2 regions of the Paenibacillus sp. BK720 genome follow, and region 1 is predicted to be linked to the other one. Evidence: riboswitches for the same ligand, from Rfam matches in the RefSeq annotation. Region 1 holds a riboswitch; the other holds the start of a gene.
What was found. Region 1 has a riboswitch for thiamine pyrophosphate ahead of FHT67_RS10765 (ABC transporter substrate-binding protein). Riboswitches for the same ligand answer to the same signal wherever they lie in the genome.
Positions count from the first base shown of each region.

Region 1 (5,022 bases):
GTCCGTACGCTGTGAGCAAGATCGCCCAGGATTACTTGGGCTACCAATATTTCAAAACGTACGGGCAGCATATCGTCCGAACACGAACCTTTAACCATCACGGTCCCCGCAGAGGCGCGCAGTTCGTCAGCTCGAATTTTGCCAAGCAAATCGCGGAAATCGAGAAAGGGCTGAAACCCCCGGTTCTGCATGTCGGGAATCTGGAAGCCAAACGGGATTTCACGGATGTCCGCGACGTGGTTAGAGCATACCGGATGGCGTTGAACGATTGCGAGGCTGGGGAAATCTATAATATCGCATCCGGCCAGTGCCATGAAATCCGCGAAGTGATCCAAATCCTGCTTAGCTATAGCACCGTGGATATTACGATAGAGGAAGACAAAACAAGGCTTCGGCCCTCCGATGTGAAGGTGCTTGTGGGGGATTACGGCAAGTTTTACGAGCGGACCGGATGGAAACCGGAAATTCCGTTTGAGCAAACAATGAAGGATTTATTGGATTATTGGCGCAATGAGCTGGCTTAACAAGGCCTGACCCGGCAGGGGAGATCCATCCCGATGCCGGGTCAGGCTTTTGTATTTGTCTAGATCAGACGAAGCTCCCTTAACCGGTTCTTGATCCTTTGGCCGATGACGGCAGGAGAGAACTCGTTGTGAATCGTCCTCATGCCGCTTGCCGCAATCGACTCCCGCCAGCGCGTATCGGTAACGAGACGCTGCATGTATTCCGATGCATGGCGGATATTAGGCTCCGCCCAAATCTGATGACTCTTGTAAGGTCCCCAATCCTGCCCGATATTAACGAGCTGGTAGGATACCGGACAAGAATTCGACGCATTCATAAACTCCGTATTGCCGGACCAGTTCGTAGCGATAACGGGCTTGCCTAAATACATCGCTTCCGCGAGACCGAGTCCAAATCCCTCTGCTCGGTGAAGGGAGACATAGCTGTCCGTGCACTGCAGCAGGGCATTTACTTCGTACCTGGTTAACACTTTATCCATTAAATGCACATTGCTCCGTTCGGCAATCAGCTTCTTCAGCTCGGCAAGCTCGTTTGGACGAAAGTCCGGATTGTTTACCTTCAGGACAAGACCGACACGCTGATCGTTCTTGTCAAAGGCCAGCTTGAAGGCTTCAATTACCGCGCGGGGATTTTTGCGCAGGGTAGAGCTCTGCACGTCGTACATCATTAGAAAAAGAAACCGGTTCTCCGGCAGACCAAAGGAAGAGCGGTTAATATTCGGCGCGACTTGTACCTGGATACAGTGCGGAATCGTTATAACGGGAACGGATGCCCGTTTGGAGACGGACTCGGCAACAAATTTGCTGCTGACCCAGACCTCGTTGACATGGCTGAAACCCTCCACATGCTCATCCGGAAACTCCGGCAGCTCCCAATGCCAATACCCGATGTTGTAACGGCCGTTGAACAACTCGTTTCCGAAATGCTCTCGGGCAGGACGCATAAAGTCGGCGTTCATATGAAAGATATTGGTGTTGTACCGGGCTTTGTCCAGCAGCTTGTGAGACCAGCTGTAATCCGACATTCTCGAGGCTACGGCAAGCGGAAAGTTAAGAAGGCCAAACGGAATGGCCGCCGTATCGATCGCTTTCGCTGCAAGCCGCGAGGATTCCCCGATTCCCATCTCCGCATGAACGAAGCCGATAATATTCACGCCTGGTTCCCGAAGGGAAGCTTCGGATTGAAGCGTCGCCCGCTCCGCAGCAGGCTGCCGGGTTCTGCGTTTTTTGAAGAGCCGACGATGCTTTCGCCTTGACTTGCGCTTATCGGTTCGTTTGCCGGATGGTCTGGAGCGGGCTCCGGATTTGCGTGTTCTAGATTTCGCCTTTCTCGGCTGTTTGGACTTCCTGCCCGTCTTGTGTCGTTTTTTCACCCCGGTTCAATCCTCTCGATATTAGCGGATATGCACTCGACTACATACTATTCATCCCCGTCACATGGCTATAAGGACAACAACCTACGAGCCGCAAAAACGGCGTATGACTAACCCTAATCCTTGTTATTGTTAAAAACGAGGCTGGCTTTTTCGGGCAGAAAGGGTATAATGGGGGTTACTGACGTAAGTGAATAGCACCGGGGAGCTGGTTGAGGCTAGCTGAGAGGGAATTCCGAAGAAAATTCCGACCCTTATACCTGATCTGGATAATGCCAGCGTAGGAATTGTTATTTAGGTGTGCCTTCCATGCAAGGGTGGGGCAGACCTGTAATAAAGCTGACGAATTGTATGGCTCTCCGGACATCGGAGGGCTTTTTTTATGTTCAGAAGGTAGTCCGGCCATAATAGCAAGCGTCATAGTCAAAAAGAGAGAGGGAGAGAAAGATGAGATCAGGTGCAAAGAGAAGGGGCGCTATTGCCGCAGCTATGCTGTCGGTTGTCGTGCTGCTGTCCGCATGCGGCTCGAACAACAATAAGAATGCGGGGAGCGAGCCGGCGGGTAACGGAGCGGACAAGCCGTTGACCAAAGTGAAGGTCGTTCTGGATTGGACGCCTAACACGAATCATACCGGATTGTACGTGGCGCGGGATAAAGGTTACTTCAAGGAGCAGGGTCTTGATGTCGAGATTATTCAACCCGGTCAGGACGGCGCGGATAAAATGGTCGCTTCCGGCGGAGCGGAGTTTGGCGTCGGATACCAGGAATCGCTCACTATGGCGCGTATCGCGGGCGTGCCCCTCGTATCCGTTGCCGCAGTGATCCAGCATAATACTTCGGGCTTCGCTTCTCCGGCGTCCAAAGGAATCGACTCTCCGAAAAAATTCGAAGGCAAAACCTACGGCGGCTGGGGTGCTCCGGTAGAAGAGGCGGTTATCGGCTCTCTCATGCAGGAGGAGAAAGCGGATGTGAAGAAGGTGAAAATGCTCAGCATCGGCGACACGGATTTCTTCACGGCGGTGAAGCGGGACATTGATTTTGCCTGGATCTATTACGCTTGGACCGGCGTTGAAGCGGAGCTGCGCGGCGAGAAGCTGAATATGGTTTATTTGACCGATTACAGCGACAAGCTGGATTACTATACGCCTCTTCTGGAAACCAGCGAAAAAATGATCGCCGAGAAGCCTGAGATCGTAAAGGCGTTTGTTGCCGGCGCCGCTGAAGGTTATCAGTTTGCGATTGACCATCCGGAGGATGCGGCGGAGGTGCTGATCAAGGCTGAGCCGGATCTGAATGCCGATCTCGTTCGCGCAAGCCAGAAGTGGCTCAGCCCGAAATATACGGATGACGCTTCGCAGTGGGGCGTGCAGAAGAAGGAAGTATGGGTTAATTATTCACAGTGGATGTTCGAGCACAAGCTGCTGGAGAAGGAGCTCGACGCGGATAAGGCCTTCACGAACGACTTCCTGCCGAAAGCTTAGGATCAAACCATAGGAGAAAAGGAGCTGACGATGATGGCTAACGCGCTTGTAAGTATTCAAATTCTGCCAACGACGCCAAACGGGGAAAGCGTTATTCCGTATGTGGACCGCGCTATCGAGATTATAAAGGCATCCGGCGTTCCTTACCGGGTAGCTCCGCTGGAGACTACGATGGAGGGCGAACTCCCTCAACTATTTCAAATCGTGCAGGCCATGAATGAAGCCATGACCGAGATGGGCTGTCCGTCCGTCATTTCGCAGGTGAAAGTCTATTTCAATCCAGCGAACGGAGCTTCCATGGGCCGGCTGTTGGAGAAGTATCCGGATGGGCAATAAAGGCTGGTATCATGCGGTCTGGCCTTCTCTGCTGCTCGTCATTCTAATCCTTGCCGCATGGCAGCTGTCGGTTGACGGAGGGGTTGTTCCCGAATGGGAGCTGCCTTCGCCAACGACGATTGTACAAGAAACGTTTGACGTCTGGCCTCGCCTAATGGACAATGCCTGGGCAACGGTAGAGCTTGCGCTTATCGGATTCGGCGGTGGCGCGGCTGCCGGAATCGTTCTAGCCGCCATTCTGCATCTTATCCCTTTTGTCCGGAGGGCCGTCTACCCGCTGCTAGTCGTCACGCAAAACGTTCCGGTTATCGCGATTGGCCCGATTCTAACGATATGGCTTGGTTACGGCGTTCTGCCGAAGCTTATTCTGGTCTGGATCGTATGCTTCTTCCCGGTATCCGTTGCCATGCTGAACGGCTTCAAGGACACCGATCCGACTCTTCGCAATTATATGCGGATGATAGGAGCGGGTGACTGGCAGCTGTTTATCCGGCTCGAATTGCCCAATGCCGTTACGCATTTATTCTCGGGCCTCAAAATCGCTTCTTCTTATGCCGTTCTTAGCGCAGTAGTTGCCGAATGGCTTGGGGCGGACAAAGGATTAGGCCATTATATGATTCTGTCATCCAAGGGCTATGAGCCGGCAAGGGTGTTTGCATCCGTCTTTCTGATCGTGGCGCTGAGCCTCGCTTTATTTGGACTGGTTGCTCTCATCGAAAGGCTTGTCATCCGGTGGCGTCCGACGAAAGGAGGGGGAAGGGCATGACAGCTCCGGCGCTTGAACTAAAAGAGATCAGCAAAAGCTTTGAATCCGGCCGGAAAAACGTTCTGAACGGCTTGTCGCTCACCGTCGCCGAGAACGAATTCGTCTCCATTATCGGTCCCTCCGGCAGCGGGAAAACAACGTTGTTCCAGTTGATTGGCGGATTGGAAAAGCCGTCGGCCGGTGAAGTCTGGATCGGAGGCAAGCCGGTAACCGGCAGCCGGGGGCATATTTCGTATATGCCTCAGCAAGCCTCTTTGATGCCGTGGCGTTCGGTGTCGGCCAATATTGTGCTTGCACTTGAAATTGCGGGAACGGAGCGCAAGGAGGCGGGCCGCCAGGCGCGTGAATGGCTGGAGCGCATCGGCCTTGCGGAGTACGCGGACTCTTATCCCCATGTGCTATCCGGCGGCATGCAGCAGCGGGTATCCTTTCTGCGGGCGCTGCTATCCCCCCAGACCTTAATGCTGCTCGACGAGCCGTTTGGCGCGCTTGACGCGTTAACGAGACAACAGATGCAGCAATGGCTGATGTCGATCTGGGA
Region 1 is NZ_JAASRQ010000002.1:916,877-921,898, forward strand. It holds gene FHT67_RS10755 (GDP-mannose 4,6-dehydratase) at 1-524, shown strand, start outside; gene FHT67_RS30495 (glycosyltransferase) at 584-1,897, opposite strand; TPP riboswitch at 2,089-2,201, shown strand; gene FHT67_RS10765 (ABC transporter substrate-binding protein) at 2,345-3,379, shown strand; gene FHT67_RS10770 (thiamine-binding protein) at 3,413-3,715, shown strand; gene FHT67_RS10775 (ABC transporter permease) at 3,705-4,481, shown strand; gene FHT67_RS10780 (ABC transporter ATP-binding protein) at 4,478-5,022, shown strand, end outside.

Region 2 (5,022 bases), on a different contig from region 1:
TCATCTGGCTCTTGTTCTTCTCTTTGAAAAACAACCAGGAAGTGTTTAATCTATCGCCGTTTGCTTTGCCATCGCCTCCGCACTGGAGCAACTACAGCAAAGTGTGGAACGCGGGCAATATCGATACGTATTTCCTGAACAGCGTATGGATTACGGTAGCGGCAACGGCTGCGACGATTGTGCTTGGTAGCCTTGTGACGTTCGCGATTACCCGCATGAAATGGAAGCTCAGCTCGCTTGTCCTCGGTCTTTTTATGGTTGCCATGATGATTCCGGTACACTCGACGCTGATTCCGCTGTTCAGCATGTTCAACAAGGTCCATCTGATCGACAATCCGTTGTCTCTCATCCTGTCTTACGTGGCATTTAACATGCCGATCACCATTATGATTCTGCTTGGCTTCTATGTCGCTCTGCCGAAGGAAGTGGAGGAAGCGGCTATCATCGATGGAGCCAGCATCCATAAGGTATTCTTCAGCATCGTGTTCCCGATGACCAGCTCAGTGCTCGCGACAACGGGCATCATCAACATGATCTACAACTGGAACGAATTTATTTTCGTCAATACGTTTATCAGCTCGGATAAGTTCAAGACGCTTACCGTTGGCGTACAGAACTTTATCGGCCAATACACCACCGATTGGGGCGCAATCGGCGCCACGCTGATGATCAGCATCCTGCCGATCCTTATCACGTTCTTGTTCCTCAGCGACCGGATCGTAGAAGGCATCGCGGCCGGTTCGGTAAAAGGTTAAATTGAAAATCGGCAACGGGGCTGGCTGTGCCAAAGTCATGAATAATGACTTTGGCACAGCCATCTTTTGTTTTCACCCCTAGATATGCGTCGTTTTGCTTCAGCCGTACAGCTTGCTCCCGGACATTTTGAACGAATCCGCCTGTTCTTTCATTCCGGCCTGGAAAGCCTCTTCGTTGTTCAGACCCCGTGCTTCCGCGTATTCCCGGATGTCTTGCGTAATCCGCATGCTGCAGAACTTCGGTCCGCACATGGAGCAGAAGTGAGCCGTTTTCGCCGCCTCGGCTGGCAGCGTCTCGTCATGGTAGGCGATTGCCCGTTCGGGATCAAGGGACAAATGGAACTGGTCGCGCCATCGGAATTCGAACCTTGCCTTCGACAAGGCATCGTCCCGGAGTTTCGCCATGGGATGTCCTTTGGCGAGGTCGGCGGCATGCGCCGCTATTTTGTAGGCGATGACACCGTCTTTAACGTCTTCTTTATTGGGAAGGCCCAGATGCTCTTTCGGCGTTACGTAGCATAACATTGCCGTTCCGAACCAACCGATCATCGCCGCTCCTATCGCCGATGTGATATGGTCGTAGCCCGGCGCGATGTCCGTGGTCAGCGGCCCCAGCGTATAAAACGGCGCTTCCTTGCAGATTTCCATTTGGAGATCGACGTTTTCTTTGATCAGATGCAGGGGAACGTGGCCCGGCCCTTCGATCATAACCTGAACATCATGCTTCCAAGCGATTTCCGTCAATTCTCCAAGCGTTCTCAGCTCCGCGAATTGAGCTTCGTCGTTAGCGTCCGCAATGGAGCCTGGACGAAGGCCGTCCCCAAGCGAAAACGTTACGTCGTAAGCTTTCATAATCTCGCATATTTCTTCAAAGTGGGTATAGAGGAAGTTTTCCTTGTGGTGAGCGAGACACCAGGCGGCCATGATGGAGCCGCCACGGGAAACGATGCCGGTGACGCGCTTGGCGGTAAGCGGAATGTAACGCAGCAGCACGCCGGCATGAATGGTGAAATAATCGACTCCTTGTTCCGCCTGTTCAATTAACGTATCGCGGAACACTTCCCAGCTCAGGTCTTCCGCTTTTCCGTTCACTTTTTCAAGCGCCTGGTAAATCGGCACCGTGCCAACGGGAACGGGGGAGTTGCGGATAATCCATTCGCGGGTCGTATGGATGTTTTTGCCCGTGGACAAGTCCATGATCGTATCCGCTCCCCAGCGGGTCGCCCACGTCATCTTCTCGACTTCCTCTTCGATAGAGGAGGTAACGGCCGAATTGCCGATGTTGGCGTTAATCTTTACATGGAAGCGGCTCCCGATGATCATCGGTTCGAGTTCGGGATGATTGATGTTCGCCGGTATAACCGCACGTCCGCGGGCTACCTCCGAACGGACCAGCTTGGGATCAACACCCTCGCGAATCGCAATAAACTCCATTTCCGAAGTGACGATGCCTTTGCGGGCGTAGTGAAGCTGGGTCACGTTTCGCCCCGGTTGTGCCTGAAGAGGCCGGTGGTTCAGGCCGGGAAATACTTCCGCGCCTTTCTCCTTCGCGCGTTCCTCGTTTGCAAAGCCGTTGTCTTCCGGCCTGACGATGCGGCCGTCGTAGGCTTCCGTGTCGCAACGTTCGTTAATCCACCCGCCCCGCACAATCGGGAGCCCTTTGCGTACATCGGCCTCGTAGGACTCGTCCGTGTAAGGGCCGCTAGAGTCATACACCTGCACCGGTTCATTCGGCTGCGGCTGTCCGTCTTTCCCTTGGCTGTCGGCTAATACGATTTCGCGCACGGGAACCCGAATATCTTCCCTCGATCCTCTCACATACGTTTTGCGGCTGCCCGGCAGCGGCGTCGATAAAATCGGCATCAAAAAACCTCCTTAAGAACATTCGATAGATTCAGGAATGTCCGCTAGGAGGCCGTTGTTAGGGGAAATGAGAATGTACGCGTTAGGCACGACGAATAGGCAGAGCTCGCCCCGGCAGGGCAAAGCTCGCATCCCCCCGGCCGCTCCCACAAAGACAGCTTTTGATGCGGCCGGACGATATCCGGCAACGAAAAAAGCCGCCCCGTCGGGAGCGGCTTGAGGTGTCGAAATCCGTGCAAATCGAAACGGACGAATGACAATAGCACCCGTTTCTATCGCATATGACTGACGCGCACAAGACCACTTTCCTACGCTGGCATGACCCAGATCAGGTTCGAAGGGACCAAGGCTACGCCTTATCTCAGCCCTTGCGGGCGCCCCTAGTGGAATTCCTAGTGACAAGAGTACACTCGTATCCAGTTTCTGTCAAGCAAGCTTTCAAGCGGATTTTTCATTTCATGGCTCATAGGCAGGATGATTTGGCCGTGTATGGAATAGTAATATACAATCTCGTACTTGATCAGGGGAGGTTGGATGAATTGGACAATCAGCCATTCAAGCATGCGGTCAGAAACCCTTCGGGCGTTAAGAACATTTTCGGGATGACGGTGCTGTGTTCACTCTTTCTTGTTAGCAAGCTGCGGGGGAAAGACGACGGTACCGCCTTGTCTATTTTCGGAATCGCGGTGTTCTGCTTCTGCGCTGCCGCATTGCTTTGGTCGCTGTACCGGGCCGTTCAGAAGCCGATTGATCTCTGCCTGCGGGAGGATGCGCTTTTGCTCAATGGAAATACGATTGCTCCGGAGCAAATTAAGGTCATCATGATCAGAAGGGACTCGGTTCACCCCATTATCGGGATCAAGCCTCATGGCGCGAGAATTGTTCCTGTCCGCATGTGCTTCAGGTACGTGGATAAAGAGGAGCAAGGCTTCGCTGATATCGCTGACTGGGCGAAGAAGAATAACGTAAAAGTCGATTACGGTTTCTTTTTTAGATGGATATAAGATTTGCACCCGGCTTTACCTATTGGTCGTACAATAAAGATAACCCGCTTCTTCTAAAACGGATCAACCAAGCGATGAAAAGCTTTAACGCCATTTGAACGGTGTAATATGGAGGGCTGCCATGAAGTCTATTACGATGAAAGCGCTGGTCTATGAAGCTTACGGTTCGCCGGAGGTTCTCCGGATCAAAGAAGTGGAAGTCCCTGCGCCGAAGGAGCATGAAGTGCTGATCGAGGTTCATGCCGCTTCGGTCAATTCATGGGATTGGGATCTGCTCCGCGGCAAGCCGTACATAACCCGCATTGGCGGCTTCCGCAAGCCGCGGTATCCGATTCTTGGCGCGGATATTGCCGGGAAAATAATTGCCGTTGGCGCCTCCGCCACGCGGTTCCGGCCGGGCGACGAGGTGTTCGGCGATCTATCCGGCTGCAGCTGGGGAGGATTTGCCGAATATGTATGCGCGCGTGAGGATGCCTTGACCCCAATGCCGAAGCGGCTAAGCTTCGAGCAAGCGGCTGCGATTCCGCAAGCCGCCGTGCTTGCCCTGCAGGGAATGCGCGATAAAGGGAATTTGCAGAAGGGCCAGCATGTGCTTATCAATGGGGCAGGGGGTGGCGTAGGGACGTTTGCGATCCAATATGCCAAGCTGCATGAGGCTGAAGTAACCGCCGTGGACCGTGCAAGCAAGCGGGACATGCTGCTGTCACTCGGAGCGGATCATATGCTGGATTACGAGAAAGAGGACTTTACCGCGACCGGAAGGCAATACGATCTTATCCTCGATGTAGTGGGGACCCGTTCGGTCTTCAAGGTAAAGCGTGCGCTTAAGAAAGGCGGTACGTACGTCATGATTGGCGGCTTAATGCCGCGTCTTCTCCAGACCCTGCTGGCCGCACCGCTATTCCGCAGGCTTGAGAAGAAGAACATGACCATTCTGGTTCATAAGCCGAATCAGGCGGATCAACAGGTATGGCGGTCGCTTGCTGAGGCGGGCCGGATTGCTCCCGTCATTGACCGGCTTTATGGCCTGCAGGATGCCGCCGAGGCTCTCCGGTATTTCGGGGAAGGGGAGTTTAAAGGCAAAATCGTTGTCCGCATGAAAAGCGAAAACCCCAAGCCATAAGGCTTGGGGTTTCTTGACGTTCGTTTTTTATCCCATTATTTCGTGACGGTAACGGTAATGGTATCGCTAGTGGTAACGCCTGCCGCATTCACTAGCTCGCAGCGGTATTCGTAGGTGCCGGGCTTTTTCTCCGAAACGGCGGTTACGGCGGTTTGCGCCGCGGGAGTAGCTTCCTTCAGCGATTGCGTATCAATTAGCACGCCATTCTCGTATAAGCGATATTCCGATGCGTTTGTGCCCCACCATAGGTTCATCGTTACTTTGTAGCTTCCGTCTT
Region 2 is NZ_JAASRQ010000003.1:555,399-560,420, forward strand. It holds gene FHT67_RS14555 (carbohydrate ABC transporter permease) at 1-755, shown strand, start outside; gene thiC (phosphomethylpyrimidine synthase ThiC) at 855-2,618, opposite strand; TPP riboswitch at 2,907-3,010, opposite strand; gene FHT67_RS14565 (hypothetical protein) at 3,158-3,622, shown strand; gene FHT67_RS14570 (NAD(P)-dependent alcohol dehydrogenase) at 3,744-4,745, shown strand; gene FHT67_RS14575 (OmpL47-type beta-barrel domain-containing protein) at 4,781-5,022, opposite strand, start outside.
Region 2: linked by a shared signal. The riboswitch ahead of thiC (phosphomethylpyrimidine synthase ThiC) and the one ahead of FHT67_RS10765 (ABC transporter substrate-binding protein) in region 1 are both predicted to bind thiamine pyrophosphate.